Regions from separate parts of the Azospirillum sp. A23 genome, predicted to be linked through region 1. Evidence: predicted binding sites of a transcription regulator. Region 1 holds the regulator's gene; each other region holds the start of a gene.
The links. Region 1 encodes PhoB, which activates phosphate uptake and scavenging genes when phosphate is short. Its sites were predicted from a motif close to TNTCATAAAACTGTCA; they were not measured.

Region 1 (7,646 bases):
CATCAACAACCTCGCCGCGGTGCCGTCGATCATCTTCGGCCTGCTCGGCCTCGCGGTGTTCCTGGGATTCTTCGGCATGCCGCGCTCCGCCCCGCTGGTCGGCGGGCTGGTGATGGCGCTGATGACGCTGCCGGTCATCATCATCGCGTCCCGCGTCGCGCTGAAGGCGGTGCCGCCGTCGATTCGTCAGGCGGCGCTGGGCATCGGCGCCTCGCCCCTGCAGACGGTGCTGCACCATGTGCTGCCGCTGGCGATGCCCGGCATCCTGACCGGCACCATCATCGGCATGGCCCGCGCGCTGGGCGAGACGGCGCCGCTGCTGATGATCGGCATGGTCGCCTTCATCGTCGACATCCCGCATGGGCTGACCGACAGCGCCACGGTGTTGCCGGTGCAGATCTACATGTGGGCCGACAGCCCGGAGCGGGCCTTCACCGAGCGCACCTCGGCGGCGATCCTGATCCTGCTCGGCGTCCTGATCCTGCTGAACGGCGCGGCCGTGATCCTGCGCAAGATTTTCGAGAGACGGTGGTGAGCGTCATGAGCATTCCGAGCCCGCTGAAGCTGCGGCCCCGCGCCGACGACCGTCCGGGCCAGCGTTCCGGCGCAGCGCTGCCCAACAAGATGACCGCCCGCGGGGTGAAGGTGTTCTACGGCGCCAAGCAGGCGTTGAAGGGCATCGACCTCGACATCCGGGAAAACCGGGTGCTGGCGCTGATCGGCCCGTCCGGCTGCGGCAAGTCGACCTTCCTGCGCTGCCTGAACCGGATGAACGACACCATCGAGGGCTGCCGGGTCGAAGGGCAGATCGCGCTCGACGGCGAGGATGTCTACGGCAAGGCGGTCGATGCGGTGCAGCTGCGCGCCCGCGTCGGCATGGTGTTCCAGAAGCCGAACCCCTTCCCGAAGTCGATCTACGACAACGTCGCCTACGGCCCGCGCATCCATGGCCTGGCTTCCGGCCGCGACGAGCTGGACGAGGTGGTGCAGACCTCGCTGAAGCGCGCCGGCCTGTGGGCGGAGGTGAAGGACCGGCTGCGCGAACCGGGCACCAGCCTGTCCGGCGGCCAGCAGCAGCGGCTGTGCATCGCCCGCGCCATTGCCGTCAGCCCCGAGGTGATCCTGATGGACGAGCCCTGCTCGGCGCTCGACCCCATCGCGACCGCCCACATCGAGGAGCTGATCGACGAGCTGCGGGCCAACTACACCATCGTCATCGTCACCCACAACATGCAGCAGGCCGCCCGCGTGTCGCAGCGCACCGCCTTCTTCCATCTGGGCGAGATGGTGGAGTGCGACGACACAGAGGAAATCTTCACCAACCCGCGCGACGAGCGCACCCAGGGCTACATCACCGGCCGCTATGGCTGAGCCCCCGCCCTGGACTTGCCCCCTGTCTTTCCCGATGCCCGCCCCTCTTCCCTCCTTTGTTGAAAAGGCTGTGCCATGCCGGTTAACGTCGAGACGCGCGCTGTGAACGGAGCCACCATGAACGCGGCCCTGAAGCCGCTCGTCCTGATCGTCGAGGACGAGGCCGACATCCTGACGCTGCTGAAGTACAACCTGGAAAAGGAAGGCTTCCGCGTCGCCACCGCCAGCGACGGCGAGGAGGCCCTGCTGGCCGCCGGCGAACAGACGCCGCACATCGTGCTGCTGGACTGGATGCTGCCGCTGATGAGCGGGCTGGAGGTCTGCCGCCAGCTGCGCCGCAACGCCAAGACCCGCGACATCCCGATCATCATGCTGACCGCCCGCGGCGAGGAAGGCGACCGTGTGCGCGGCCTGAATTCCGGTGCCGACGACTACATCACCAAGCCCTTTTCCCCGACCGAGCTGGTCGCCCGCATGCGCGCCGTGCTGCGCCGCGCATCGCCCGGCATGACGGACGAGGTGCTGACCTTCGCCGACGTGACGATGGATCTGGCCGCCCACCGCGTCCGCCGCAACGGCCGGGACGTACACCTCGGCCCGACCGAATTCCGCCTGCTGCGCCATTTCATGCAGCATGCCGGCCGTGTCTTCTCGCGCGAACAGCTGCTCGATCTGGTGTGGGGCCACGACGTGTACGTCGAGCCGCGTACGGTCGACGTACACATCCGCCGCCTGCGCAAGGCGATGAACGAAGAGGACGAGCTGGACCTGATCCGCACCGTGCGGTCGGCCGGCTACGCGCTGGATACCAAGTCGGTGTGAGCCCAGGATAGGATGGGGGTAGGATGGGGGCAGAACCACCGCAGCCTTGGTGAGACTGCCCCCATGCCCCCGATGATCCTGCTCTTCACCGATTTCGGGCTTTCCGGTCCCTACACCGGCCAGATGAAGGCGGTGTTGGCGCAACAGGCGCCCGGCGTGCCGGTCATCGACCTGTTCGCCGACGCTCCCGCCTTCGACCCGCAGCTGTCTGCCTATCTGTTGGCGGCCTACGCCCCGGCCTTCCCCGCCGGCAGCGTCTTTCTCTGCGTCGTCGATCCCGGCGTCGGCACCGACCGGAGGCCGGTGATGGTGGAGGCCGACGGACGCTGGTTCGTCGGGCCGGACAATGGGCTGTTCGCTTTGCTCGCCCGCCGCGCAACGTCGCTAAACGCTTGGACAATCGACTGGATCCCGGACCGGCTGTCCGCCAGCTTCCACGGCCGCGACCTGTTCGCCCCCGTGGCCGCCAGCCTTGCCACCGGGCAGGCCGTGGCGCGCAGCCCGCTCGATCCCGCCGTCCTCGGCCGCCCGGACTGGCCGGACGAGCTGCCGCGCATCGTCTATGTCGATGTCTACGGCAACGCCATGACCGGCATGCGGGCATCCGCCCTGCCCGCCGACGCGGTGCTGACCGCCGGCGGCGCCCGCGTCACCCGTGCCCGCACCTTCGGCGCCGTCGGGCCGGGGCAGCCGCTGTGGTACGAAAACTCCAACGGGTTGGCGGAGATCGCCGTCAACCGCGGGCGGGCCGACCAACTGCTCGGTCTCAAGGTCGGCGATGCGGTGACGGTGGAAACCTGACCAAAAGAAAACCGCCCGGAAGCGGGTGCTTCCGGGCGGCTGCTGCGTCGATCAGGTGCTTGTCCGATCGGGCGTCTCGGGTTAGATGTCCGGGGTTCAGTCGTTGTTGCGCTGGCCCAGGAACTGCAGCAGGAACTGGAACAGGTTGATGAAGTCCAGGTACAGCGTCAGGGCGCCCATCAGGGCCAGCTTGCCGGTGCTCTCGTGATCGTAGCCCTCGGCGTAGCTTTCCTTGATCGACTGGGTGTCATAGGCGGTCAGGCCGGTGAAGATCAGCACGCCGATGGCGGAGATCGCGAAGTGCAGGGCCGGCGACTGGAAGAAGATGTTCGCCAGGCCGGCGATCACCAGACCGATGACGCCCATCATCAGGAACGAGCCCATCTTCGACAGGTCGGCCTTCGTGGTGTAGCCGTAGAGGCTCATCGCCAGGAAGGTCGCCGCGGTGACGAAGAAGGTCAGCGCGATCGACGCCCCGGTGAAGACCAGGAAGATGGCCGACATCGACAGGCCCATCGCGCCGCAATAGGCCCAGAAGATCATCTGTGCCGATGCGAAGGACAGGCGCTGGATGCCGAAGGACAGCACCATGACGAAGGCCAGCGGCGCCAGCATCACCACCCACTTCAGCGGCGTGCCGAAGATCGTGGCCATCATGGCCGGGCTGGACGACACGAGCGCGGCGACCAGACCCGTCAGGATCAGGCCGGCACCCATGTAGTTGTACACGCGCAGCATGTGCTGGCGCAGGCCTTCGTCGAAGTATCCCCGATCTGTCGCGCGGCCTGCGGTCGCGAAGCGGTTATAGGTCGGGTCTGCCATGGTTTGGTTTCCTCGGTGGAATTGGGTGATCCCGTCGCAGGACATATTGGCGAGTCCGCCAGGCGGTTCAATAGGAATCGGCGGCGCTTTTTCCAGATGAAAAAGCTTTCACGATTCGTTTTTCCTGCGGCTTCATCATACGGGAGTCACTCGTTCCGAAGCAATGGCGCCGAAGGCTGGCCCAGAGCCCGCCAAGTACCATAGAACCCGAAAGCCAGCGTGATCGCCGTGCTCAGCAAAGCGGTGGTGAAGACAGCCGACGGCAGGAAGCTCCATTCCCAATGCATCAGGAACTTCAGCACCGCCCAGGCGGTCAGCGTGCCGATGATGCCGGCGATGACCGCGGTCAGCAGTCCCAGCAGCCCGTATTCCAGCAGGAAGGCGCGCAGAATGTCGCCGCGCGTGGCGCCCAGCACCTTCAGCACCACCGCGTCATTGACCCGGCGGCGATGGCCTGCGGCGACCGCACCCGCCAGCACCAGCGTGCCGGCCGCCAGCGTGATGCCGGCGACGATGCGCACCGCGGTGCCGATGTGACCCAGCATCTCCGCCACGGTGTCGAGCGCGTCCTTCACCCGCACCATGGTGATGTTGGGGAAGCGTTGCAGCACCGCGCGCTGCACCTGCGTTTCGGCGTCCCGCGTGGCGCGGACGGTGGCGACCCAGGTCTGCGGCGCCCCTTCCAGCGTGCCGGGGGCGAAGACCATGGTGAAGTTGATCGCCATGCTGCTGAAATCGGCGGAGCGCACGTTGGCGACCTTCGTCTCGAAGCTGCGGCCCAGGATGTTGACGGTCATGGTGGCGCCGGGACCGATGCCGAAGGCCTCGGCGACGCTCTGGTGGATGGAGATCAGCGGCGGCCCGGCATAGTCGGTCGGCCACCAGGACCCGGCGGTGACGGTGGAATGCTTCGGCAGCGTCGCCGAATAGGTGATGCCGCGGTCGCCGGCCAGGATCCAGGCCTGTTCCGGCTTGACCAGCGCCTTTTCGGCGTCCACGCCGTTCACCCGCTCGATCCGGCCGCGCAGGCTCGGCACCGCCTCGAAGGCGCTGGTGCCGGGGACGGCGGTGACGAGGTCGCGCAAGGGATCGAACTGGTCGCGCTGGATGTCGACGAAGAAGAAGGCAGGGGCGTCCTGCGGGATGGTCTCCGACACCCGGCGGGCGAAGTTGCCCTGGATCAGCGCGATGGCGACCAGCACCGTCAGGCCGAGACCCAGCGACAGCACCACCGCCGCCGTCGGGTTGCCCGGCCGGTGCAGGTTGGCGAGCGCCAGACGCAGGCCCGGACGCCGGACCCGCCCTACCCGCGCCGCTCCCCAGGTGACCAGGGCGGCGGCGGCGCGGAAGGCGATGAAGGTGGCGATGGAGCCGCCGACGAACCACAGGGCGAAGATCTTGTTGTGGGCGGTCAGAACCGCCAGCCCGGCGAGCGCCAGGGCCGACACGATCATCGCGACGGTGTAGGGCGTGCGTGGCCGTCCACCGGCCGGGGCGATCACGTCGCGGAACAGGGCGCCGGCCGGCACCTCGCGCGCCCGGCCCAGCGGCCACAGCGAGAAGGTCAGCGCCGTCAGCACGCCATAGAGGGCGGCGAGCGCCAGGGCGCCGGGATAGACGCCGATGTGGGCCGACACCGGCAGCACGCCGTCGAGCAGCCGGCCCAGCGCCAGCGGCGCCACGGCCCCCAGCGCCAGCCCGATGACGATGCCCAGCAGCGCCAGCGTCAGGATCTGCGCCAGATAGAGCTGGAAGACCAAGGCGCCGGGCGCGCCGATGCACTTCATCATGGCGATGGTGCGGGCGCGCGAATCGAGATGGCTGCGCACCGCATTGCCGACCCCGACGCCGCCGACCAGCAGCGCGGTCAGCCCGACCAGGGTCAGGAACAGCGTCATGCGGTCGATGAAGCGTTCGATCTGCGGCGAGGCGTTGGTGTAGTCGCGCATCCGCCACGGCGCATCGGGGAAGCGGGCACGCAAGCCCTCCTGCCACGCCTTGAGGTCGGTTTCCGGGGGCAGCGCCACCTTGGCGCTCCACCAGGTGAGGCTACCGGGTTGCAGCAACCCGGTGTTCGTCAGCGACGGCAGCGCCACCAACAGCCGCGGCCCGAGCGAGAAGGCGTTGGAGGAGGCGCGGTCCGGCTCGCGGTCCAGCACGGCGGCGACGCGGTAGGCGCCCTCGCCGACATGGATGGTGTCGCCGGGCTTCACCCCCAGCCGGTCGACCAGACTGGCCTCGACCACGGCACCCCAGCGGCCGTCCTTCTGCGCCAGCGCGTCGCGCAGGTCGCCGCCGCCGTCCAGCGCCACGGCACCGTAGAGCGGATAGAGGTCGTCGACCGCCTTCAGCTCGACCAGCGATGAGCGGACGTTGTCATCCGCGCGGGCCATCGCCCGCATCTCGGCGGAGGTCGACACCCGGCCGCCGGCCTTCAGCGCGGCCATCTGCTCGTCGGCCGGCGGATTGTAGAGTTGCCGCAACGCGACGTCGCCGCCGAGGATGGAGCGCCCGTCGCTCGCCAGCCCGTCGAGCAGCCCGCTCGACACCGACTGCACCGCGGCGATGGCGGCGACGCCCAGGGCGAGGCAGGCGAGGAAGACCCAGAACCCTTTCAGGCCGGTGCGCAGCTCCCGCCGGGCAAGCCGGAGCGCGAGGCTGAGGTCGGTCATCCCCCTCACTCCCCCGCCGCCTGGAGCTTCGCGCGCCGGGCCGCCTGCCCGTCGTCGGCGATCCGCCCGTCCGCCAGCCGCACCGTGCGGTCGCAGCGCGCGGCGAGGCTCTGGTCGTGGGTGATCAGCACCAGCGTCGTGCCGCGCCGCTCGGCCAGATCGAACAGCAGCTTGACGATGGTGCTGCCGGTGTCGATGTCGAGGTTGCCGGTCGGCTCGTCGGCAAGCAGCAGCGACGGCTCGGTAACGAAGGCTCGGGCGAGCGCGGTGCGCTGCTGCTCGCCGCCCGACAGCTGGCCGGGATAATGGTGGATGCGGTGGCCCAGGCCCACCTGCTCCAGCCCGACGCGGGCGCGGTCGAAGGCGTCGGCGACCCCGGCGAATTCCAGCGGGATGGCGACATTCTCCAGCGCCGTCATGGTCGGCACCAGATGGAAAGCCTGGAAGACGATGCCTACATGCTGGCGGCGGAAGCGTGCCAGGCCGTCCTCGTCCAGCTTCCGGAGATCCTGGCCGGCGACGCGGACGATGCCGCCGCTGGGGCGTTCCAGACCGGCCATCACCATCATCATGGTCGACTTGCCGGAGCCGCTGGGGCCGACGACGCCGACCCGCTCGCCGGCAGCCACCTGAAGATTCACGCCGCGCAGGATGTTGACGGGTCCGGCGCCGCTGTCCAATTTCAGGTGGACGTCGTCGAGTTCAACGATGATTTCGTTTGAAGACCGGGCGATGGAATTTGACGACGTTGCAGGGGACTGAGCCTTGGACATGCGACACTCGCACAAGCGGAATGGACCATCGCCATATGGCACGACCCGCCGGGCTTTCAACACGGGCGCCCTTGGCGTGGCGCCAGCGGTCATATTCGCCTTTCTTTTCGCCGCAGGGGCATCGATGACCGTTCCGACCCGCGCGGTTGCCGCGCAGCCGGTGAAGCTGCTGGCGCTGGGCGACAGCCTGACCGCCGGCTACGGCTTGCCGGAACCGCAGGGCTTCACCCGCCAGCTGGAAAAGGCGCTGGCGGCGAAAGGCTACAGCGTCACCGTCGTCAACGCCGGCGTGTCGGGCGACACCACCGCCGGCGGGCGGGCGCGGCTGGACTGGGCGCTGGCCGACAAGCCGGACGCCGCCATTGTGGAGTTGGGCGCCAACGAC
Region 2 (7,646 bases), 910 kb from region 1:
CAGGCCGATCGCGCCGGGCATCGTCACCGCCGAAATCGCCGCGGCCGACCTTGCCGGGCTGGAGGCCGATCCGGCCGTACGCTCCATCGCCCTGTCGCGCCCGCTCCAGTCTTCTTGACGATAATTTCACCCGCTCCGCCCCGCCGTGGCAGACTGGCGGCGACGGATGGGAAGGGTGTGGGGATGGAACAGTGAACAGCCGGCGGCGCGATGTTTCAAATGTTCCATTCCGAGCGGACCTTGACGTGCCTCGCCATTTGCCGTATGCACGCCGCGCACGCGTCGGCACCCCTGGAGGCCGGCGCCCTTTTCGTTTTGGAGCATCGTCATGACCAAGATCATTCCGCTCGGCGCTGAGACGCGCGAACGGGCCGGCAAGGGGACCGCCCGCCAGACCCGCCGTGACGGCCGTATTCCGGCCGTCATCTACGGTGGTAAGCAGGCTCCTGTCACCATCTCGCTCGAGAAGTTCGAGTTCACCCGCGTCCTGCATCAGCCGGGCTTCTTCACGCACCTGTTCGACGTCACCGTCGACGGCTCTGCCCACCGCGTCCTGCCGCGCGACGTGCAGTTCCACCCGGTGACCGACGTCCCGCTGCATGTCGACTTCCTGCGCGTTTCGTCCGACACCCGCATCAACGTGCAGGTTCCGGTCGAGTTCGCCGACCAGGACAAGTCGGCCGGCCTGAAGCGCGGTGGTGTGCTGAACATCGTCCGTCACGAGCTGGAGCTGAGCTGCCCGGCCGACAGCATCCCCGAGCACATCACCATCTCGTGCGAAGGCTTCGACGTTGGCGACTCGATCCACATCTCCGCGGTCAAGCTGCCGGAGGGTGTGACCTCGACGATCACCGACCGCGATTTCACCATCGCGACCATCGTTGCGCCGTCGGGCCTCAAGTCGGAAGAGGGCGCCGCTGCCTGATCGGGAGCGTCCGTTCTTCGAAGATGGTTACGGTGGGGGGCTTCGGCCCCCCGCTTCGTTTGTGGAGCCTGGGTTCCGAATAAAGGGTGAGGGACATGCTGCTTCTGGTCGGATTGGGCAACCCCGGCAACGAGTATGCCCGCAACCGCCACAACATCGGCTTCATGGCGGTGGAGACCATCGCCCAGCGCCACCGCTTCACCCCGTGGAAGAAGCGGTTCCAGGGCCAGACCGCCGAGGGCACCGTCGCCGGCGACAAGGTGCTGGCGCTGGAGCCCGCCACCTTCATGAACCTGTCCGGCCAGTCGGTGGTGGCCGCCCTCCAGTTCTACAAGCTGAAGCCCGAGAACGTCGTCGTCATCCATGACGAGCTGGACCTGCCCCCCGGCAAGATCCGGGTGAAGAAGGGCGGCGGCCATGGCGGCCACAACGGCCTGCGCTCCATCGACGCGCATATCGGCAAGGACTACTGGCGCGTCCGGCTCGGCATCGGCCATCCCGGCAACAAGGATCTGGTCAGCGGCTATGTGCTGCACGACTTCGCCAAGGCCGACCAGAGCTGGATCGACCCGCTGCTCGACGCCGTCTCCGACAATCTGCCACTGATCGTGGACGGCCAGCCGGAGCTGTTCATGAACAAGGTGACGGTGGCGACGCAGGGCAGATAGGCCCCAGCCGGGCCTTGCCGGTTCCGGCATTCCCCCACTTCGCGTTTGCGCTTTGGTCCCCATCGTAGGATAAAGCGCGTCAATTCCAGCATTTCCGACGGCGAGCACCCACCCATGGGCTTCAATTGCGGCATCGTCGGCCTGCCGAACGTCGGCAAGTCGACCCTTTTCAACGCCCTGACCGCCACCCAGGCGGCCGAGGCGGCGAATTTCCCCTTCTGCACCAAGGAGCCGAACGTCGGCCGCGTCAGCGTCCCCGACCCGCGGCAGGACAAGCTGGCCGAGATCGCCAAATCGCAGAAGGTCGTCCCGACCCAGTTGGAGTTCGTGGACATCGCCGGCCTGATCCGCGGCGCGTCGAAGGGTGAAGGGCTGGGCAACCAGTTCCTCGCCAACATCCGCGAGGTGGACGCCATCGTCCATGTGCTGCGCTGCTTCGAGGACGACGACATCACCCATGTCGAGGGCAATGTCGATCCGCTGCGCGATGCCGAGGTGGTCGAGACCGAGCTGATGCTCGCCGACATGGAAAGCCTTGAGCGCCAGCTGACCAGCCTGCAGAAGAAGGCCAAGGGCGGCGACAAGGACAGCAAGATCAAGGCCGACCTGATGGAGCGCGCCCTGAAGGTGCTGCAGGACGGCAAGCCCGCCCGCGTGGTCGAGGTGTCCGAGGAAGAGAAGCCGGTGTTCAAGCAGTTCATGCTGCTGACGTCCAAGCCGGTGCTCTATGTCTGCAACGTGGAAGAGGCGTCCGCCGCCACCGGCAACAGCTTCTCGGCCAAGGTCGCCGAGAAGGCCAAGGCCGAAAATGCCGAGGTCGTCGTCATCTCCGCCGCCATCGAGTCCGAGGTCGCCCAGCTGTCCGATCCCGCCGAGAAGGCGGAGTTCCTTGAGTCGATGGGGCTGGAGGAAACCGGCCTGAACAAGCTGATCCGCGCCGGCTTCAAGCTCCTGGACCTGATCACCTTCTTCACCGTCGGTCCGAAGGAGACGCGGGCCTGGACCGTGCGCCGCCACGCCAAGGCCCCGGAAGCCGCCGGCGTCATCCACACCGATTTCGAACGCGGCTTCATCCGCGCCGAAACCATCGACTACACCAGCTACGTCACCCTCGGTGGCGAGCAGGGAGCGAAGGACGCCGGCAAGATGCGCCAGGAAGGCAAGGAATATGTCGTCCAGGACGGCGACATCTTCCACTTCCGCTTCAACGTCTGACGCATGCCGACCCGGGGGACGGAGGCTTCATGGCCCCCTTCCCCCTACGCTGTCACCCAACTGTCATATTGTCGTAACAATCCGCGCACCCTACCCTTCAGTTAGGGGTGCCGCCTGACCGCATCCCCGATCCGACAGAGGGGGTGCGATGCAGGCGACACGGGTGCTGCTGGAACTCGCCGGAAATGTCGTGCTGCTCCTGTGGGGGCTGCACATGGTGCAGAGCGGGCTGACCCGCGCGCTGGGCGGCGACCTGCGCCGCATCCTCGGGGCCGGTCTGCGCAACCGCTGGACCGCCTTCCTGTCCGGCATGGGCATCACCATGCTGCTGCAAAGCAGCACCGCCACCGGCCTGATGGCGACCGGCTTCACCGCCACCGGGCTGGTGTCGCTGATGCCGGCGCTGGCGGTGATGCTGGGGGCCAATGTCGGCTCCACCCTGATCGTCCAGATTCTCGCCTTCGACGTCGCCCATGTGGCGCCGGTCCTGCTGCTCGGCGGCTTCATCGCCTTCCGCCGCGGGGCGCGGACGCGCAGCCGTGACCTGGGCCGGGTCGCCATCGGGCTCGGCCTGATGCTGCTGTCGCTGCACCTTCTGCTGGCGACCATCGCCCCGGCGGAGAATGCGCCGATGCTGCGGCGGATGCTGGCGATGCTGACCGCCGATCCGGTGGTGGCGGTGATGCTGGCGGCACTGCTGTCCTGGGCCGCCCATTCCAGCGTCGCCGCCATCCTGCTGATCGCCTCGCTGGCCGGCGGCGGGGTGATCGGTCCGGAAGCCGCAATCGCCATGGTGGCCGGCGCCAATCTGGGAAGCGCCGTCAATCCGGTGATCGAGGGGCCGGGCGGCGACGGCCGCAACCCGGCGGCCCGGCGGCTGCCGGTCGGCAACCTGATCAACCGCCTTGTCGGCTGCCTCATCGTCGTGCCGCTGCTGGGGCCGATCACCGCCGGCCTGCAGGCGGTGTCGCCGGACGCCACGCGGCTCGCCGCCAACTTCCACCTCGCCTTCAATCTGGCGATGGCCGGGCTGTTCATCGGCCCGCTGCCCTGGTTCGCGAGGATCCTGACCCGGATTCTCCCGGAGCGGGTGGCGGTCGCCGACCCGGCGATGCCGCTCTATCTCGACCGCAGCGCGCTGCGCATCCCCCACCTCGCCATCGCCAATGCCTCGCGCGAGGCGCTGCGCATGGCCGACACGGTGGATGGCATGCTGCGTGGGGCCTTGGACGTGATCCAGACCGACGACCGCAAGCGGGTTCAGGAAATCCGCCGGATGGACGATGTGCTGGACCGGCTGCACGAGGCTATCAAAGGCTACCTCACCCAGATCAATGTCGAGGATCTGGACGAAAGCGACGCCAGCCGGATGTCGGACGTGCTGACCTTCACCATCAACCTCGAGCATGTCGGCGACATCGTCGACTGCAATCTGATGGAGACGGCCTCGAAGAAAATCCGCCGCAAGCTGCGCTTCTCCACCGAGGGGGCCGGCGAGATCGCCGGCATGCTGGAACGGCTGAGCGAAACCCAGCGGCTGGCCGCCGCCGTCTTCGTGTCGCGCGACGTCCGCTCCGCCCGCGCTCTGATCCATGAAAAGGAGGTAATCCGCGATCTGGAGACCAGCGCCACCGAGGCGCATTTCGCCCGCCTGCGCGCCGGCCGCAAGGAAAGCGTGGAGACCAGCGCGCTCCACCTCGACATCCTGCGCGACCTGCGCCGGATCAACGCCCATCTGGTTGCCGCCGCCTATCCAGTGCTCGATCAATCGGGTGAGCTGCTGCCCAGTCGCCTCAAAAGGGGAGCAGCCCGGGCGTAAGTGTTCACGTCCCATAGAATAGCTGCGCCGCCTGAGCTTCGACCTTTTCTTGTCACCAGCGCAGCAACGTTAACACTTTCGTAACCATATAAAATTCGTCAAGCTCTTTCGCGACATAGTTAACAAACCCCTCCTGTGGTTGTTATGGCAGCGAACCCCAAGGGGTTTTGAAGAGCCAAGGAATGGTTGTCGAGAGGGAGCGGACGGTGGCGAACACGCACGCGACGTCGAACGGACCCGCGAACGGACCCGGCACACAGGGGATATCCGACGCCGGATTCGCCGCGCGGGTGCGCGACGCCATCGACCGGCAGGAACTGTCCCTGGTCTTCCAGCCCCAGGCCGATGTCGTCACCAACCGCCTGACCGGGTTCGAGGCGCTGTCGCGCTGGCGCCTGTCCGACGGCACCATGCTGCCCCCCGATGTCTTCGTGCCGATGGCCGAGCAGGGGGAGGCGATCCACCTGCTCGGCGAATGGACCCTGCGGACGGCCTGTGTCGCGGCGACCGGCTGGCTGCGCGCCGGCTATCCCGACATTCCGGTGTCGGTCAACCTGTCGGCGCGGCAGCTCGACGATCCGGGACTGGTGCTCAAGGTGCTGGGCATCCTGGCGGAGACCGGCCTGCCCGCCGCCAACCTGAAGCTGGAGCTGACCGAAACCAGCATGTTCAGCCAGACCGCCGAGGCGCGCGAGGCGCTGCTGCGGTTGCGGGGCGCCGGGATCAGACTGGTGCTGGACGATTTCGGCACCGGCTGGTCTTCGCTGGCGACCCTGCGCCGGGTGCCGGTGGAGGCGCTGAAGATCGACAAGCAGTTCGTCCAGGCGATGGTGGAGGACCGTGACGCCGCCGCCATCGTCCAGGCGGTGGTGGCGCTGGCCCACGCGCTGGAATTGGGCGTGGTGGCTGAGGGGGTGGAGACGCCGGAGCAGCGGCTCTACCTGCAAGCCTACCGCTGCGATGTTTTGCAGGGCTATTGGCTGTCGCGCCCGCTGACCGCCGACGGGGTGGATGATTTCCTGGCCGAGCGCAGCGCGATCCTGCCGCCTATCGGGTCGGGGGGCTCTGCCGCTGGGCAGCAGACATCAGGATGACCCGGCGGGTTTCGTCCCACTCCGTCAGTTCGCCGGCCTCATCGGCGGTCGCCCAGCAGGCCTCCAGCGCATCGTCGGCGCAGAGCGGCTCGCCCTCCGCACTCTCCGCCGCCACCTCGACGAGTGTGTAATGGTAGTGGACGCGCCCCTCGGCATCGGGGGTGATGGCGTCCACCACGGTGACGATCCCGGTCGGCACCACCTCCAGCCCGGTCTCCTCCCGCACCTCGCGCACCGCGGTCTCGAACACCGTCTCACCGACCGACTGGGCTCCGCCCGGCAGGCTCCATTGCCCCATCCGCGGCGCCTTGCCCCGCCGGATCAGCAACACCTTGTCGCCGCGCCAGACGACGGCCCCGACGCCGACCCAGGGGCGGTCGGGATATTCGCGGCTGGAACGGTCGGGCAGAGTGGCGGACATGAACGGCTCCCTATCGATGTCTTGACCCGAAGGGTAGCGCGGTCCGACACTGGTACACCAGTCGCGAAGACGCAGTGCCGCGTCCTGCCGGTGTACACCCCACCCGACCGTATGGCCGCCCCATGAAGCTCAACGAGATCCGCACCTTCATCGCCGTTGCCGATGCGCAGTCGGTGCAGGAGGCCGGCAATCGGCTGGGGCTGACGCAGTCCGCCGTGTCGCGGCTGATCCAGCGGCTGGAGGCAGAGCTTGGCGTCGTGCTGTTCGACCGGCAGACCAAGCCGCTGGCCTTGACCCGCGACGGCGAACTGGCGCTGGCCCATGCAAGGCGCATCCTGGCGGCGGCCAGCGACTTCGCCGACGCTTTCGCCGGGTCGGCCGAACCGCGCGGGCTGCTGCGGCTCGGCATGGCCCATGTGCTGACCGCTCTGGCCACCGGACGGCCGCTGGACGAACTGCGTGCTGGCTTCCCCGGCCTGACACTGCGGCTGCATTCGGATTGGAGCAACCCGCTGATCGAGCAGGTCCGCGCCGGTACGCTGGACGGCGCGGTGATCCTGCTGTGCGAGGAGCAGATGCCTCCCGACGACCTGCCGGTCCGCCGGATCGGCACCGAACCGGTCAACATCATCGCCTCTCCCGACGACGCATCCAGCGATCTCGCCGCCATGAACCGGCGCGGCTGGGTGCTGCAACCGAACGGCTGCCGCTATCGCGAGGCGTTGCAGCAGGCGTTGGCGCCGCTCGGCTTGCAGCCCAACGTAACGGTGGAGGCCTACGACCAGAGCCTGCTGGTATCATTGGTGACCCGCGGCGTCGGCTTCGGCCTGGCACCGATGGGGCTGATCGCGCCGATCCCCGATGCGGCGGCGGTGCGCCCGCTCGACCTTCCCAATTTCCGGATGTCGGTGACGATCTGGCTGATCCAGTCGCGGACGGCCGGACGCATCGCCCCGGTCTTCGACCGGCTGGAAGAGGCGCTTCGGCGCGAACTGGCGGCTGGACGCCTGCCCGAGTGCACAGCAGCCAAGCATGCGATGGACGAACATCCCTTCCTGCATTCCGCTGCGGAATGACCTGATTGCCGATTATGAATTTGCCGAACTGTTGAGGCCCGCCTATCGTCGCAGGCAGAGCAGTTCCATAACACCGGCGCGCAGCGACACCCCGCAGCGGCGCCCGGATCCGGGAGGATGCCTTGACCACCGTTACCCCTGCACCGGCGCCCTCCTGGAGGACGCCCGCACTCGTCGTCGTCTGCGGCTGCCTGATCTCGATGCTGGCCTTCGGACCGCGGTCCAGTATGGGCCTGTTCATCGGCCCGCTTTCGGAAACCCGCGGTTGGGGCCGCGACGTCTTCGCGCTGGCGATGGCGATCCAGAACATCCTGTGGGGCGCCGGCGGCCCCTTCGCCGGGGCGCTGACCGACCGCTACGGTCCGGCCCCTGTGCTGGCCGGTGGCGGGATCCTCTATGCCGCCGGGCTGGCGCTGATGCCCTATGCC
Region 3 (7,646 bases), 630 kb from region 1:
CTGGAACTGGAGGTCACCGCCAGCCGCATCACCTACGAGGGCGACGTCTATTACTCGGCCATCGCCCGCGACATCAGCGAGCGCAAACGGGCGGAATGGCAGCTGCGCCTGTCGGCCAAGGTGTTCGACAACGCGGCGGAGGGCATGTTCGTCGCCAACGAAGATCTGGAGATCGTCGCCGCCAACGACGCCTTCTCCCGCATCACCGGCTATGATCGCGACGAGGTTCTGGGCCGCGGTCCCGACTTCCTGCGCTCGGACCGCAACCCGTCGGGCTTCTACGAAGATTTGTGGGTTCAGCTGCGCGAGAGCGGCCATTGGGCCGGCGAGATCTGGAGCACCCGCAAGAACGGCGAGGTGTTTCCGGAGTGGCTGAGCGTCAAGCTGGTCCGCAACGAGGATGGCGCCGTCGCCAACTACATCGCCGCCTTCAGCGACATCACCGCGATCCGCGCGCAGGAGGAGCGTATCCGCCATCTGGCGCAGTTCGATTTCCTGACCGACCTGCCCAACCGCTTCCTGCTGCGCGACCGGCTGGAGCGGGCCATGCTGGCCGCCGGGCGCCACGGCACCAGGGTCGGGCTGCTGTTCGTCGATCTCGACCGCTTCAAGACGATCAACGACAGCCTGGGCCATCAGGTCGGCGACGATCTGCTGCGCGAGGTGGCCGGGCGGCTGACCGCCACCGTGCGGGCGAGCGACACCGTCAGCCGCCAGGGCGGCGACGAGTTCATCATCCTGATCAGCGACATGGACGGCCCCGACGCTGCCGGCATCGTCGCGCGCAAGGTTCTGCACGCTTTGTCGGAACCCTATCTGATCGATGGGCACGAGTTGCTGGTCACGCCCTCCATCGGCATCGCCATCTACCCCGACGACGGCACCGACATCGACGGGCTGCTGAAAAGCGCCGACATGGCGATGTATGCCGCGAAGGAGGCCGGGCGCGCCACCTACCAGTTCTTCACGCCGGAGCTGAACCGCCGTGCCTCCGACCGGATGTGGACCGAAAGCAACCTGCGCCGGGCGCTCGCCAACAACGAGCTGGAGCTGCATTTCCAGCCGCAGTTCTCCATGGACGGCCGCCGGCTGATCGGGGCGGAGGCGCTGGTGCGCTGGCGCCAGCCTGACGGCACGCTGATCATGCCCGGCCAGTTCATTCCGGTGGCCGAGGATACCGGCCTGATCCTGCCACTGGGCGATTGGGTGCTGGGCGAGGCCTGCCGCCGCGCGGCCGAACTGCTGCGTCACCACGATCTGCTGATCGCCGTCAACCTGTCGGCGGTGCAGGTGCGCCGTCCGGGACTGGCGGAGCGGGTGGCCGGCTGGCTGTCGGCCTACGGCATCCCGCCCTCGGCCCTGGAACTGGAGGTGACGGAAAGCGTCCTGATGGACGAGTCCGATGTGGTGTCGGAAACCTTCTCCCGGCTGCGCGAGTTGGGCGTGCCGGTCGCCATCGACGATTTCGGCACCGGCTATTCCTCGCTGGCCTATCTGAAGCGCTTCCGCGTCGACAAGCTGAAGATCGACCGCAGCTTCGTCAGTGGCCTGCGCGCCGGCAACCCGGACAGCGGCGCCATCGCCGAGGCGATCATCGGCATGGCGCGCAGCTTGCGCATGCAGACGCTGGCCGAAGGGGTGGAGACGGAGGAGCAGTATGGCTGCCTCGCCGAGATGGGCTGCGACCAGTGCCAGGGTTATCTGCTCGGCCGTCCGATGCCCTACGAAGATTTCCTGGAGTTCGTCCGGCGCGATGCCGCCGCAGCCGAGCCGCGGGTGGCCGAACCGGTGGGTTAGGCGCTGGGCCAGGCGTTGGGCTGGGCGTTGGATCGGGTGGCGGGCGTCACCCGTACCGCAGCAGCCGCGTGCCGTTCGCCTTCAGCCAGGCCCGCGGCCAGTCCACGCCGCTGCCGTCCGTCAGGCTGGCGCACAGCGCCCAGAAGCGCGGTGAGTGGTTCATCTCGCGCAGATGGGCCACCTCGTGCCCGACCACATAATCCAGTACCGGCTCCGGCGTCAGGATCAGCCGCCAGGAGAAGGACAGCCGGCCGGTGGACGAACAGCTGCCCCAACGGCTTTTGGTGTCGCGGATCGTGACCGCCGCCACGCGGGCGCCGATGGCCGCGGCCTTCAGCCGGGCACGGGTCGCCAACTCGCGCTTGGCCTCCGCGGTCAGGAAATCGCGGATGCGGCGGGCGACATGGTCCGGCTGGCCGCCGACCAGCAGGGCGCCGTCCTCGATCCGCGTCGGGCCGCGCATGGCAGGGTCGTGGCGGATGACATGCTCGATGCCGAGATAGGGCACGCTGGCGCCGTCGGCGAAAGGCAGGGACGGCGGCATCGCCGCCAGCCGCGCCCGCAGCCAGCCGTCATGCCGGCCGACGAACTGGCGGGCATCGGTTTCCGACACACCGACCGGCACCACCACCTGGACCAGCCCGCGCCCGGCATCGACCCGCAGGGTCATGCGGGTCGCGCGCGCGCTTTCCCGCAGCTCCAGCGGAATCGGCAGGCCGGATATCTCCAGCGCGCGGGGCGGCTGGGGAGGCCGGGCGGCGGGTCGCTTGCGGCGACGCAGAAGGGCGGGGAGGCGTTGCACCATGCCGTCTTATAGCGCGGCCGGCGCCGGCTGCGGAAGCATCCTCCGCCCTTTGTCGGAATGGTGCCGCGGTCCAGTTTCGGCTTAAAGCATTAGGGCTTTCGAACGATCCCGGCCTATGGGGTCGACTGAGGTCACATTTGACACGATCGATCGGGGCACAAGATAAAGCAGAGGTAACGCGGTGGTCTGTAGACCTCCCATTTGCCGCCGGTTCACATGTTCGTTTGCTGATGATCGCCCCCTTAGCCTTGCCCCTTAGCATTGCCGAGTACATGCCATGCCCCTCATCCCTGGAAAAACTCCGACACGTGAGGATTGGCTGGACGCCCTGCTGTCGGCCAACGGTTCTCCCCAGGCCCTGCTTGGCGAGGACGGGCGCGTGCTGGTGGCGAATCCCGCCTTCGCCGCCCTGATCGGCCATGCGCCGGGCAGGGTGGAAGGGCTGACGCTGGCGGAGGCCGGGCTGCCGGCCGAAACGGCCGAAGGGATCGACGGGTTGCGGCGGCGGGTGATGGCGACCGGCACGCCTGCCTCCACCACCGGACCGCTCCCCGGCTTTTCTGCCACGCTGGCGTTGACGCCCGTCACGGACGCCGATGGCCGCACCGGCGCGGTGGCTCTCCTTGCCGGTGCCGGTGCCGATGCCGGGGCCGCCGCCTTGGCGGAAGCCAGGGCGGAGGCGGCACAGGCCCGCGCCGATGCCGAGCGCGCCCGCACCGCCAAGGGCAAGTTCCTGTCGGCGGCCAGCCACGATCTGCGCCAGCCTTTCCAGGCGATGCACCTGTTCCACCATCTGCTGAGCGGCCGGCTGACCGATCCGGCCTCCATCGAGCTGGCGAACAAGCTGGAGCAGGCGATCCTCGGCGGCGAGGCGCTGCTGCGCGCCCTGCTGGAGGTCTCGGCGCTGGAGGCCGGGCTGGTCACCGCCAAGCCGCAGACCTTCCCGGTCGACGAGCTGTTCGCCAAGATGCTGGAGGAGTTCGGCCCGGAGGCGGAGACGAAGGGCCTGCGCCTCAACATCCACCCGTTCGACGCCGACATCACCAGCGACCCGGCGCTGATGGAGCGGATGCTGCGGCCGATCATGGCCAACGCCCTGCGCTACACGCTGAAGGGCGGGGTCCTGCTGGCGGCGCGGCGGCGCGGCGAGTTCCTGCGCATCGAGGTGTGGGACACCGGTGTCGGCATCGACCCGTCCAACCATGCCGTGATCTTCGAGGATTTCCAACAGCTCGGCAATCCGGGGCGCGACCGCAAGCAGGGGCTGGGCCTCGGCCTCGCCATCGTGCGGCGGCTGGGGCAGGTGCTGGGGCATCCGGTGACGGTGCGCTCCAGGCTCGGCAAGGGCTCCGTCTTCGCGGTGGAGGTGCCGCTGGCCGGCAATGACGGCGACCGCTCGGGCGACGACTCCGGCGACAGCGAGCCGGAGCCGACGGCCGGCCAGTCGTCCTTCGCCGCTGCCACACCCATGGAAACCGGCACGGTGCTGGTGATCGAGGACGATGCGGTGCAGCTTGAGGGGATCGGATTGCTGCTGCGCGGCTGGGGCTATGCGGTCATCCCCGCCCGCGGCATCGACGAAGCCTGCGCCGGGCTGGAGGGCGGTGCGGCGGCGCCCGACCTCGTTCTGTCCGACCTGCGCCTGTCGGGGCCGGAGACCGGCATCGACGCCATCCAGGCGGTCCGTGCCCGCTGCGGCCGGCGGGTGCCGGGCGTCATCGTCACCGGCGACACCGATCCCGACCGGCTGCGCAGCGTCGACCGCAGCGGCTTTCCCCTGGTCCATAAACCCTGCGATCCGACCGCTCTGCGCCGCCTGTTGAGCCGCAGCCTGATGGCCGGACGGGCCGGTTCCCTGCCGTCTGTCCGCCGGCCGGATGCCGTCTGTCAACGTTAGCCGTTCCGCGCTTGCGCGTTTTCGCTCTGCAACATTCCATCGCTGCGAGTTTCACGTCATAAAACTGTAATGCGGCGTCTTGACAGACCCGCGTATGCGTGCGCAGTGTGACGGTTAGAGCAACCAAACAGTTTCGAAAGCGATCATCGCGCTGCCGGTCTTTTTCGCAATCGCACACAACCTCGCGCACATTGGCGTGTGCAGCGGCCTCTGCGATTGCCACCAAAACTTCACGAAAGCGTCGCGGGACGGCAACCCGTTGCCCTCATGACAACCGCGAACCATACCGGGATAGGGAGACCCACCGCATGTTGACCCGCCGCAAGCTTGCCCTCCTGTCGGGCGCCGCCGCTACCTCCGCCCTGCTGTTCGCCGCCGCACTGCCGGGCTCGGCTCTCGCGCAGCAGAAGACCGTGATCGATTTCTGGCACGGCCTGCCGCAGCCGCTGGGCGGCCAGCTGGAGCAGATCGCCAAGGACTTCAACGACAGCCAGCAGGCGGTCCAGGTCAACGCCTCCTACAAGGGCAGCTATCCGGAGACGATGCAGGCGGCCATCGCCGCCTTCCGCGCCGGCAACGCGCCGCACATCGTGCAGATGTTCGAGGTCGGGACCGCCACCATGATGGCCGCCGGTCCGGCGGTGAAGCCGGTCTACCAGCTGATGCAGGAGACGGGCGCGTCCTTCGACGCCGACGCCTACATCCCGGCGGTGAAGGGTTACTACTCGTCCAAGGACGGGAAGATGATGGCGCTGCCGTTCAACAGCTCCAGCACCATCATGTTCTACAACAAGGACGCCTTCCAGAAGGCCGGCCTCGATCCCAACAAGCCGCCGGCGACCTGGCCGGAGATGATCGAGGCGACGAAGAAGCTGAAGGCGTCCGGCTCCACCTGCCCGCTGACCACCGCCTGGCCGGTGTGGGCGCAGTTCGAACAGCTGGGCGCTATTCACAACACACCTTTCGCCAGCCAGGCCAACGGCTTCGGCGGCCTGAACGCCGAGCTGAAGATCGACGCCCCGCTCTACGTCAAGCATGTCCAGACGCTGATCGACATGCAGAAGGACGGCCTGTTCAAGTATGGCGGCCGCGACAACAAGCCCGACGCCCTGTTCCCGTCGGGCGAATGCGCGATGATCCACGCCTCGTCGGGCCTGCGCAGCCGCATCCTGAAGGAGGCGACCTTCGCCTGGGGTGCCGCTCCGCTGCCTTACTGGCCGGAATTCGCCAAGGACGGGCCGAAGAACAGCATCATCGGTGGCGCCGCCTTCTGGGTGATGACCTCGCCCAAGCGCACGCCGGCCGAATACAAGGCGGTGTCGCAGTTCTTCACCTACCTCGCCCGGCCCGAGGTCGATGCCAAGTGGCACATGGACACCGGCTACGTCCCGGTGACGATGAAGGGCTTCGAACTCGCCAAGGCGCAGGGCTATTACGAGAAGAACCCCGGCGCCGACGTGCCGGCCGCCCAGCTGACCCGGACGCCGACCACCGAGAACAGCATGGGCCTGCGCCTGGGCAACCTGCCGGAAATCCGCAACATCATCCAGGAAGAGCTTGAGAAGGCCTTCCAGGGCCAGCAGGACGCCAAGCAGACTCTCGACGCCTCGATCAAGCGCGGCAACACCGTGCTGCGCAACTTCGAGCGCGCCAACAAGGGCTGATCCCGTCTGCAACATCCTTCCCCTGTCCAGTGGCCGGGGAAGGATCGCACTGTTTACCATTCACGAAAGACCATCCTTTGCAGCGTCGCGTCACCTTCGACAACCGGCTGTTGCCCTACCTGCTGCTGGCGCCGCAGGTGGCCGTGACGCTGGTGTTCTTCATCTGGCCGGCAGCCAACGCGATCTGGCAGTCGGTGCATCTGCAGGACGCCTTCGGCATCCGCAGCGAGTTCGTCTGGTTCGAGAACTTCACCAATGTGCTGGGCGACCCGAACTATCTCGACACGCTGAAGGTCACGGTCGTCTTCAGTCTGGCGGTGACCGTGCTGGCGATGGGGCTGGCGCTGCTGCTGGCGGTGCTGGCCGATTCGAAGATCAAGGGCGCGCGGGCCTACAAGACGATGCTGATCTGGCCCTACGCGCTGGCCCCGGCCGTCGCGGCGGTGCTGTGGATGTTCATCTTCAACCCCGACATCGGGTCCTTCGGCCGGGCGTTGCGGGCGCTGGGCTATGATTGGGATTACCGGCTGAACGGCGGGCAGGCGCTGACGATGGTGATCATGGCCGCCAGCTGGAAGCAGGTGTCCTACAACTTCATCTTCTTCCTGGCCGGATTGCAGGCGATCCCGCGCTCGGTGATGGAGGCGGCCAGCATCGACGGCGCCGGTCCGGTGCGGCGGTTCTGGACCATCACCTTCCCGCTGCTGTCGCCGACCACCTTCTTCCTGCTGGTGGTCGACATGGTCTACGCCTTCTTCGAAACCTTCGGCACCATCCATGCCCTGACCCAGGGCGGGCCGGGCAAGGCGACGGAGACGCTGATCTTCCGCGTCTATCAGGACGGCGTCGTCAACAACGACCTCGGCGGGTCGTCGGCCCAGTCGGTGATCCTGATGGTGATCGTCATCGCGCTGACCGCGGTGCAGTTCCGCTTCGTCGAGCGCAAGGTCCACTACTCATGAAGCCGACCCGTTTCATCGATCTGCTGCCGCACATCGTCCTGATCGTCGGCGTTCTGATCTTCGCCTATCCGATCTATGTGACGCTGATCGGTTCCACCTGGGATTCCGGCACCATCGGCCGCGGCGGCCTGCCGCTGTGGCCGGGCGGGCAGGGGGCGACCAACTATGCCCAGGCCTGGGTGGGCGAGGCCGGCGACCGCGCCATGTACACGCCCGTCCGCACCATGATGCTGAACAGCCTGGTGATGGCGCTGTCCATCGCGGTCGGCAAGATCGCCATCTCCATCCTGTCGGCCTATGCGGTGGCCTTCTTCCGCTTTCCGCTGCGCATGGCCTTCTTCTGGCTGATCTTCATCACGCTGATGCTGCCGGTGGAGGTGCGGATCATCCCGACCTACAAGGTCGTCGCCGATCTCGGCCTGATCAACACCTATGCCGGGCTGGCCATCCCGCTGATCGCGTCGGCCACCGCGACGCTGCTGTTCCGCCAGTTCTTCCTGACCATCCCGGACGAACTGCTG
Region 4 (7,646 bases), on a different replicon from region 1:
CGATCCCGCCAACGCCGCCCTGCATCAGCGGATGGAGGAGGTTGCGGAGCTGCGCGAGCGGAACCGGCCGACGCTTCCCACCACCATCGGCATGGAACGGCGGACCAACCCCTTCCTGCGCGCCGACGATCCCGGTGTCCAGGCCGCCATCGGCATGGCCGGCGCCCCGTCGGTGGAGGTGTTCGCCGAACTGCGCCGGCGCAAGGACCATTTCCGCGGGTGAGCGGGCCGGCCGGCGGTCCCGACCGTCGCCGGCCTGTCCTGGAATGTTCGGAAGCGGCCAATCAGACGTAAAAAGGAACGCCCATGTTGAAGCTGCGCTGGAGCCCCACCTCGCCCTATGTGCGCAAGGTGATGATGGTCCTGATCGAACGCGGGCTGGAGGACCGGGTGGAGCGGGTGACGACCGATCCCTGGTCTGCCGACACCGACCTGCCGACGGACAACCCGCTGGGCAAGGTGCCAGCATTGACGCTGGAGGACGGCATCACGCTGTTCGACAGCCCGGTGATCGTCGAATATCTCAATTCGCTGGGCGGCCATTCGCTGGGCGACCGGGCGCCGCTGTTCCCGCCGGCCGGACCGGCGCGCTGGACGGCACTGCGCCAGCAGGCCATCGCCGACGGCATCTGCGACGCCGCCATCCTGCGTCGGCTGGAATCCATGCGTCCGGATGGCGAGAAATCGGCCAACTGGATGGAGCGCCAGCGCAAGGCGGTGACCCGTTCGCTCGACCTGCTGGAGGCGGAGGCCGCGTCGCTGGAGGGGGAGGCCACCATCGGCAGCCTGTCGGTGCTGGTGGCGCTCGGCTACCTCGATTTCCGGTTCGGGCACGAGGATTGGCGCGAGGGGCGTCAGGCGCTGACCGGCTGGTTCACCAAGGCCTCTGACCGTGACAGCCTGCGGCGGACGGCGCCGCCGGTGTAACGTCGGCGCTCCTTCCAGATTTTACGCGGTATGCGTGCAGTAACGCGGCGCCCGGCCCAGTCGGGCGCCGCTATTCGTTTCACGCGCTGTTTACGTTCAATTCACCATGACCGCCCGCGCGACCGATGATTTCCGGCGCGCAGCAATCTTTCGATTGTGCGTAGCGAAAACTTCATCCAACCGTCACCAATTCATCCAACCAGAAGGGCTACCCATGGCACCGGCCGGCTTGCGGAGAACCGCAGGCGCGGTACGGACAACCTCCAAGCCACGGGTGGCCCATATGGCAAAGCCTATCGACCAACGTCGGCGGTCCGGCATCAAGTCGAAGATGCTGATCGCCTTCGGAACCGTGGCGGCACTGCCCTGCATCGCGGCGGTGGTCGGTTGGATGTCCTACGGCGCCGTCCGCGGCCATGTCGCCGACATCACCGGCACCCAGGTGCCGGTGCTCAGCGCCGCCCACGGCCTTGCCACCACCACCGCGCGGGTGCTGGCGCTGGGACCGCTGATCGATGCCGCATCGTCGGAAGAGGATCTGGGCCGGCTGCGCAACGCGGCAGGCGAGCAGCGCCGGGCGCTGGACGGTCAGCTCGCCCAGCTGGCCGTCGGACATGGCCATACTGGTGGCGATGCGGCCCGCGTCTCCGAACTGACCGGCACCGCGCGCTCGCTGCTGGGCACCATCGATGCGCTGGGGACGGCGACCGGCCGGCGGCTGACCTTGCAGGAACAGCGCAGCGGCCGGCTGGCGGAGTTGAGCGATGCGCACGCCCGGCTGCTCGCCGCGCTGAAGCCGGACATGCAGGCCTCGCGAGAGCAACTGGCACAGGCGATTTCCGCGATGGTGCAGGCGACTTCCAAGTCCTCCGCGGTGATCGGTGCCGAGTTGGGGCAGACGGTGATCCCGCTGTTCCAACTGCGCGGTGCCGAGGCGGCCCTCGCCAAATCGCTGCTGATCGGCGCCTTCGAGACCAACCGGTCCAAGGTGATGTCGCTGTCCACCGACTTCAACTCCGCCCTATCCGATCTTCAGGGCGCGCTGCGTCCCCTGGCCAAGAGCGAGGCGGCGGCCCCGGTGGTGGCGACGATCAACGAGCTTGCCGCCTTCGGCGACGGCGATGCCAGCGTCTACACCCGCCGCGTCCGTCAGCTCACCCCTGGCATTCCGGAGGCGGAGGCGCAGAAGCTGGCCGAATCGCTGGCCGCCGGTGTCGACGACATCGTCCGGCTGGACCGCGACGCCAACGCCCGCATGCTGCCGCTGATGCTGAACTCGCGCGGCCGCATCGCCGAGGCCGGCAACGCGATCGCCGAGCGGATGCAGGATATGTCCACCAACACGGTCCCGGCGGCCCAGCAGCGCTACACCGTGCTGAGCGGCCTGATGGCCGACGCCAACCTGCTGGCCGGCAAGCTGGCGGAAGCCGGCAACGCCGAGACGCCGGCCCGTCTGGCTGCCGCCCGCCGCACGCTGGACCCGCTGGCTGCAACGATCCGCGGCACCCTGACCGCTTCCGGGGACGATCTGGGGGCCGAGGTGCGCCGGCTGGCGGACCGGCTGCTGGAACTCGGCTTCGGCAACGACGGCATCCTGGCGCTGCGGGCCGGCGAACTGGCGGCCTATGCCGAGAATGCCACGCTGATCGACAGCAACCGCAGCACCGGCGCCGCCCTGACCGCCATGGTCGACGGGCTGGTCCAGGCTGCGGAAAGGGCGACCGCCGACGGGGCCGCCGCCGCCCACGAGGCGCTGGAGCGCACCAATCAGGTTCAAATCCTGCTGGCGACTGCCGGCGTGCTGCTGGCCGGTCTGATCGTCTCGCTCTATGTCGGCCGCCGCGTCGTCGGCCGGATGGAGACGCTCGCCGATGCCATGCGCCGGGTTGCCGACGGCGACCTGACGGTGGAGCAGAAGGCCGACGGCAATGACGAGATCACTGACATGGCCCGCGCGCTGTTCGTCTTCATCGCCAACGCCCGCGCCATGGAAGAGGCGCACGAGAAGGTGGAGATCGAGCGCCGCAACGCCGCGTCGGCCCGCCGCACCAGCATGCTGGAGATCGCCGACCAGTTCGAGCGCAACGTGCTGAGCAGCGTCGAAACGCTGGCCGAGGCCGCGCGCCGGATGGCCGCCCGCGCCCGCTCGCTGACCGACATCGCCGCCAACGCCAACGACCGCGCCGATGCCGCGATGCAGCTGTCCGGCGAGATGGCGGCGGGGATCCAGCAGGTGGCGACCGCCGCCTCGGAAATCTCCCAGTCCATCGCCGAGATCAGCAAGCGCACCGGCAAATCGGCCCGCATCATCGGCGACACCGCCGCAGGCGCGGAGCAGGTGAAGGCCACCGTCGCCGACCTGTCGAGCACGGCGGGCGAGATCGGCACCGTCGTCGGTCTGATCGACGAGATCGCCGGCCAGACCAACCTGCTGGCGCTGAACGCCACCATCGAGGCGGCGAGGGCAGGGGAGATGGGCCGCGGCTTCGCCGTGGTCGCCGGAGAGGTGAAGGCCCTTGCCGGCCAGACCGCCCAGGCCACCGCCGAGATCGCCCGCCAGATCGCCGCGACCCAGGCGGCCAGCCGCGAGACGGCGGAGGTGGTGGCGGCCATGGCCGGCAGCGTCCAGCGCATCGAATCCAACGCTTCGGCCATCGCCGCGGCGGTGGAGGAGCAGGCGACCATCACGTCGAGCATCGTCGACAGCTCCCACCGCGTGGCGGTCGGCACCCAGGCGGCGTCGGACCATGTCGCCGGCCTGTCGGAGGCCGCGGCCAAGGTGCGCGCCCAAGCCGGCGATGTGCTGCTGGTGGCGGAAGGCCTGTCGCACGAGGCGACCAGCCTCGGCTCCGCCGTGCATCTGTTCCTCCAGGAAATCCGGGCCGCGCGATGAGCCTCACCAGGACTTCGCGTTCCCGGTCACGAACGGGTCGGTTTCATAAAACTGACACGTAAACAAAACAAACCCGTCACCGGCGGCGGCTATGGTCACCGCGACGAAGAAGGCGGGTTACGACATCCGGCCAAGGCCGGGCTTTTCCGAAAAACCCAACCAAACCGTCCAAACCTATCGGGAGTTTAGCCGTGAAAACCATGACCTCGGCGTTCGTTCGCTGCGCCGCCTTCGGTGCCCTGGCCGCTCTGTCCGTGTCGGTCGCCCCGCTGTCGGTCGCCTCGGCCGCCGACATCTCCGGCGCCGGCGCCACCTTCCCGTACCCGATCTATGCCAAGTGGGCCGACGCCTACAAGAAGGAGACGGGCACGGGCCTGAACTACCAGTCGATCGGTTCGGGCGGCGGCATCAAGCAGATCAAGGCCAAGACGGTCACCTTCGGCGCGTCGGACATGCCGCTGAAGCCGGAAGAGCTGGAGCAGGCCGGTCTGATCCAGTTCCCGATGATCATGGGCGGCGTGGTTCCGGTCGTGAACCTGAAGGGCATCAAGGCCGGCGAGGTCAAGCTGTCGGGCACCGTTCTCGCCAACATCTACATGGGCGAGATCACCAAGTGGAACGATGCGCAGATCAAGGCGCTGAACCCCAACGTCAACCTGCCGAACACCGCCATCGCCCCGGTCTACCGCTCTGACGGGTCGGGCACCAACTTCCTGTTCACCGACTACCTGTCGAAGACCAGCCCGAAGTTCAAGACCCAGATCGGCGCCAACACCTCCGTCCAGTGGCCAGCCGGCATCGGCGCCAAGGGCAACGAAGGCGTGGCCAACATGGTCAAGCAGACGGACGGCTCGATCGGCTACGTCGAATACGCCTACGCCAAGCAGAACAACATCACCCACCTCGACCTGCAGAACAAGGACGGCAAGACCGTCTCTCCGAAGATCGAGGCCTTCCAGGCTGCCGCCGCCAACGCCGACTGGGCCAATGCCAAGGGCTACTACGTCCTGCTGACCGACGAGCCGGGTGCTGACAGCTGGCCGATCACCGGCGCCAGCTTCATCCTGATGTACAAGACCCCGCAGGACGTGGCGTCTTCGGCCGAAGCGCTGAAGTTCTTCGACTGGGCCTACAAGAACGGCGGCAAGATGGCCACCGATCTGGACTATGTCCCGATGCCGGAAGCCGTGGTGTCGCTGGTCCAGAAGACCTGGTCGCAGACCATCCAGGCCGACGGCAAGCCGGTCTGGACCGCGTCGGCCAAGTAACGACGGCCAACCGACCTCGGGCGGGCCGCCGGCCGGCCCGCCCGAGGGCATGATCGCCGGAGAGGATGGAAATTGCGCCGTCCCTTCCGCACGCCTCACGGAGCGGCCATGACCGAGATCGCGCTGACCTTGACCGACGCACACGCTTCCACCGCCCGACGGGCCCGCCGCCAGCGCCTGCAGGATGCGGCTTTCCGCAACGCCACCCTCGCATTCGCGCTGCTCGTCCTGCTGATTCTGGGCGGCGTCACGGTTTCCCTGATCGACGGCGCGCTGCCGGCAATCCGCGCGTTCGGCTTCGGTTTCGTCGCAACCGAAGTCTGGAACCCGGTGTCGGAGGAATTCGGCGCTCTCGCCCCCATTTACGGCACGCTGATAACGTCGGTCATCGCCATGGCTGTCGGCATTCCCGTCAGCTTCGGCATCGCCCTGTTCATCACCGAGATGTGCCCCGCCTGGCTGAAGCGCCCGCTCGGCGTCGCCATCGAGCTGCTCGCCGGCATCCCCAGCATCATCTACGGCATCTGGGGCCTGTTCGTCTTCGCCCCCTTCATGCAGTCGACCATCCAGCCCTTCCTGATCAATACGCTGGGCCAGATCCCCGGCATCGGCAACCTGTTCATGGGCCCGCCCTACGGCATCGGCATCCTGACCGCCGGCCTGATCCTGGGCATCATGGTTCTGCCCTTCATCACCTCCATCACCCGCGACGTCTTCGAGACGGTGCCGCCGATGGTGCGTGAATCCGCCTACGGGCTGGGCGCCACCACCTGGGAGGTGGTGTGGAACGTGGTGCTCCCCTACACCCGCACCGGCGTCGTCGGCGGCGTGATGCTGGGCCTGGGCCGTGCGCTCGGCGAGACGATGGCGGTGACCTTCGTCATCGGCAACGCGCACCGCATCAGCTCCTCGATCATGGCGCCGGGCACGACGATCTCGGCCTCCATCGCCAACGAGTTCACCGAGGCGGTGGGCGACGTCTACACCTCCTCGCTGGTGGCGCTCGGCCTGATCCTGTTCCTGATCACCTTCACCGTGCTGTCGATCGCGAAGCTGATGCTGCTCCGCCTCCAGCGCAAGGCCGGAGTCTGAGGCCCATGACGATGTCCAATTCCGCGACGCTGGCGACGCCCATCGGCGGGCTCTATCACCGCCGGCGCATCGCCAACAAGCTGGCGCTGACCCTGGCGCTGGGAGCCGCTGGCTTCGGCCTGTTCTGGTTGGTCGCCATCCTGTGGACGCTTCTCTACAACGGGCTGTCGGCCATCAACCTCAGCCTGTTCACCGAGAACACCCCGCCGCCGGGCGGCGAGGGCGGCCTGCTGAACGCCATCTTCGGCAGCGTCGTCATGACCGCGGTCGCCACCGCGGTCGGCACCCCGGTCGGCGTCATGGCCGGAACCTACCTGGCCGAGTTCGGCCGCAACACGAAGCTGGCCGAGGTGGTGCGCTTCATCAACGACGTGCTGCTGAGCGCGCCGTCGATCATGGTCGGCCTGTTCGTCTACGAGGTGCTGGTCGTCCGCATGGGCCATTTCTCGGCCTGGGCGGGCGCCATGGCCCTGGCGGTGCTGGTGATCCCGGTCGTCGTCCGCACGACCGAGGACATGCTGAAGCTGGTGCCCAACAGCCTGCGCGAGGCCGCCGCCGCGCTCGGTGCTCCGCAATGGAAGGTGATCACGATGGTCGCCTACCGTGCCGCCCGCAACGGCATGATCACCGGCATGCTGCTGGCCGTCGCCCGCATCAGCGGCGAAACCGCACCGCTGCTGTTCACCGCCCTGAACAACCAGTTCTGGAGCGCGGATATGAACGCGCCGATGGCCAACCTGCCGGTGGTCATCTTCCAGTACGCGATGTCGCCCTATGAGGACTGGCGCCAGCTGGCCTGGGGCGGCGCGCTGCTGATCACGGTCGCCATCCTGCTCCTCAACATCGGCGCCCGGCTGCTGGCCGGTCTCGGCACGACGAGAAAGTAACCATGACGATGACCCACATGGACGCCAACAGCCCCGCCCACGGCAGCCACCAGATGCCTCCGGGCATGCTCGCCGGGACCGTCGCCGAACGCGCAATCGCCGGTGCCGGCCTGCCCGAGAAGATCAGCGTCCGCAACCTGGACTTCTTCTATGACGGCTATCGCGCGCTGAAGAGCATCTCGCTGCCGCTCTACGACCGTCAGGTCACCGCCTTCATCGGCCCGTCGGGCTGCGGCAAGTCGACCCTGCTGCGCATCCTGAACCGGATGTACGACCTCTACCCCAAGCAGGTCGCCACCGGCGAGGTCATGCTGGACGGCGTCAATATCCTGTCGCCCAAGCAGGACCTGAACCTGCTGCGCGCCCGCGTCGGCATGGTGTTCCAGAAGCCGACGCCGTTCCCGATGTCGATCTACGACAACATCGCCTTCGGCGTGAAGCTGTACGAGAAGCTGTCCCGCGCCGACATGGACGAGCGGATTGAATTCTCGCTGCGCCGCGCTGCGTTGTGGGACGAGGTGAAGGACAAGCTGCGCCAGAACGGCATGAGCCTGTCCGGCGGCCAGCAGCAGCGCCTGT

Region 2: a site for PhoB is predicted at 2,859-2,874, ahead of ABNQ40_RS21105 (Na/Pi cotransporter family protein). Genes of this name have one in related genera too.
Region 3: a site for PhoB is predicted at 4,554-4,569, ahead of ugpB (sn-glycerol-3-phosphate ABC transporter substrate-binding protein UgpB). Genes of this name have one in related genera too.
Region 4: a site for PhoB is predicted at 3,862-3,877, ahead of pstS (phosphate ABC transporter substrate-binding protein PstS). Genes of this name have one in related genera too.

What each region holds. Positions count from the first base shown of each region.
Region 1 is NZ_CP170667.1:2,638,011-2,645,656, reverse strand. It holds gene pstA (phosphate ABC transporter permease PstA) at 1-535, shown strand, start outside; gene pstB (phosphate ABC transporter ATP-binding protein PstB) at 541-1,371, shown strand; gene phoB (phosphate regulon transcriptional regulator PhoB) at 1,489-2,193, shown strand; gene ABNQ40_RS29925 (S-adenosyl-l-methionine hydroxide adenosyltransferase family protein) at 2,266-2,994, shown strand; gene ABNQ40_RS29920 (Bax inhibitor-1/YccA family protein) at 3,091-3,816, opposite strand; gene ABNQ40_RS29915 (ABC transporter permease) at 3,963-6,488, opposite strand; gene ABNQ40_RS29910 (ABC transporter ATP-binding protein) at 6,494-7,261, opposite strand; gene ABNQ40_RS29905 (arylesterase) at 7,386-7,646, shown strand, end outside.
Region 2 is NZ_CP170667.1:780,249-787,894, reverse strand. It holds gene ABNQ40_RS21125 (hypothetical protein) at 1-118, shown strand, start outside; gene ABNQ40_RS21120 (50S ribosomal protein L25/general stress protein Ctc) at 329-925, shown strand; gene pth (aminoacyl-tRNA hydrolase) at 1,021-1,593, shown strand; gene ychF (redox-regulated ATPase YchF) at 1,708-2,808, shown strand; gene ABNQ40_RS21105 (Na/Pi cotransporter family protein) at 2,957-4,627, shown strand; gene ABNQ40_RS21100 (EAL domain-containing protein) at 4,810-5,721, shown strand; gene ABNQ40_RS21095 (NUDIX hydrolase) at 5,675-6,142, opposite strand; gene ABNQ40_RS21090 (LysR family transcriptional regulator) at 6,265-7,218, shown strand; gene ABNQ40_RS21085 (MFS transporter) at 7,341-7,646, shown strand, end outside.
Region 3 is NZ_CP170667.1:2,012,460-2,020,105, reverse strand. It holds gene ABNQ40_RS26860 (EAL domain-containing protein) at 1-1,797, shown strand, start outside; gene ABNQ40_RS26855 (M48 family metallopeptidase) at 1,844-2,602, opposite strand; gene ABNQ40_RS26850 (ATP-binding protein) at 2,880-4,499, shown strand; gene ugpB (sn-glycerol-3-phosphate ABC transporter substrate-binding protein UgpB) at 4,808-6,163, shown strand; gene ugpA (sn-glycerol-3-phosphate ABC transporter permease UgpA) at 6,241-7,125, shown strand; gene ugpE (sn-glycerol-3-phosphate ABC transporter permease UgpE) at 7,122-7,646, shown strand, end outside.
Region 4 is NZ_CP170668.1:328,556-336,201, forward strand. It holds gene gloB (hydroxyacylglutathione hydrolase) at 1-223, shown strand, start outside; gene ABNQ40_RS31950 (glutathione S-transferase N-terminal domain-containing protein) at 307-927, shown strand; gene ABNQ40_RS31955 (methyl-accepting chemotaxis protein) at 1,211-3,820, shown strand; gene pstS (phosphate ABC transporter substrate-binding protein PstS) at 4,021-5,088, shown strand; gene pstC (phosphate ABC transporter permease subunit PstC) at 5,197-6,180, shown strand; gene pstA (phosphate ABC transporter permease PstA) at 6,186-7,067, shown strand; partial or broken gene pstB (phosphate ABC transporter ATP-binding protein PstB) at 7,121-7,646, shown strand, end outside.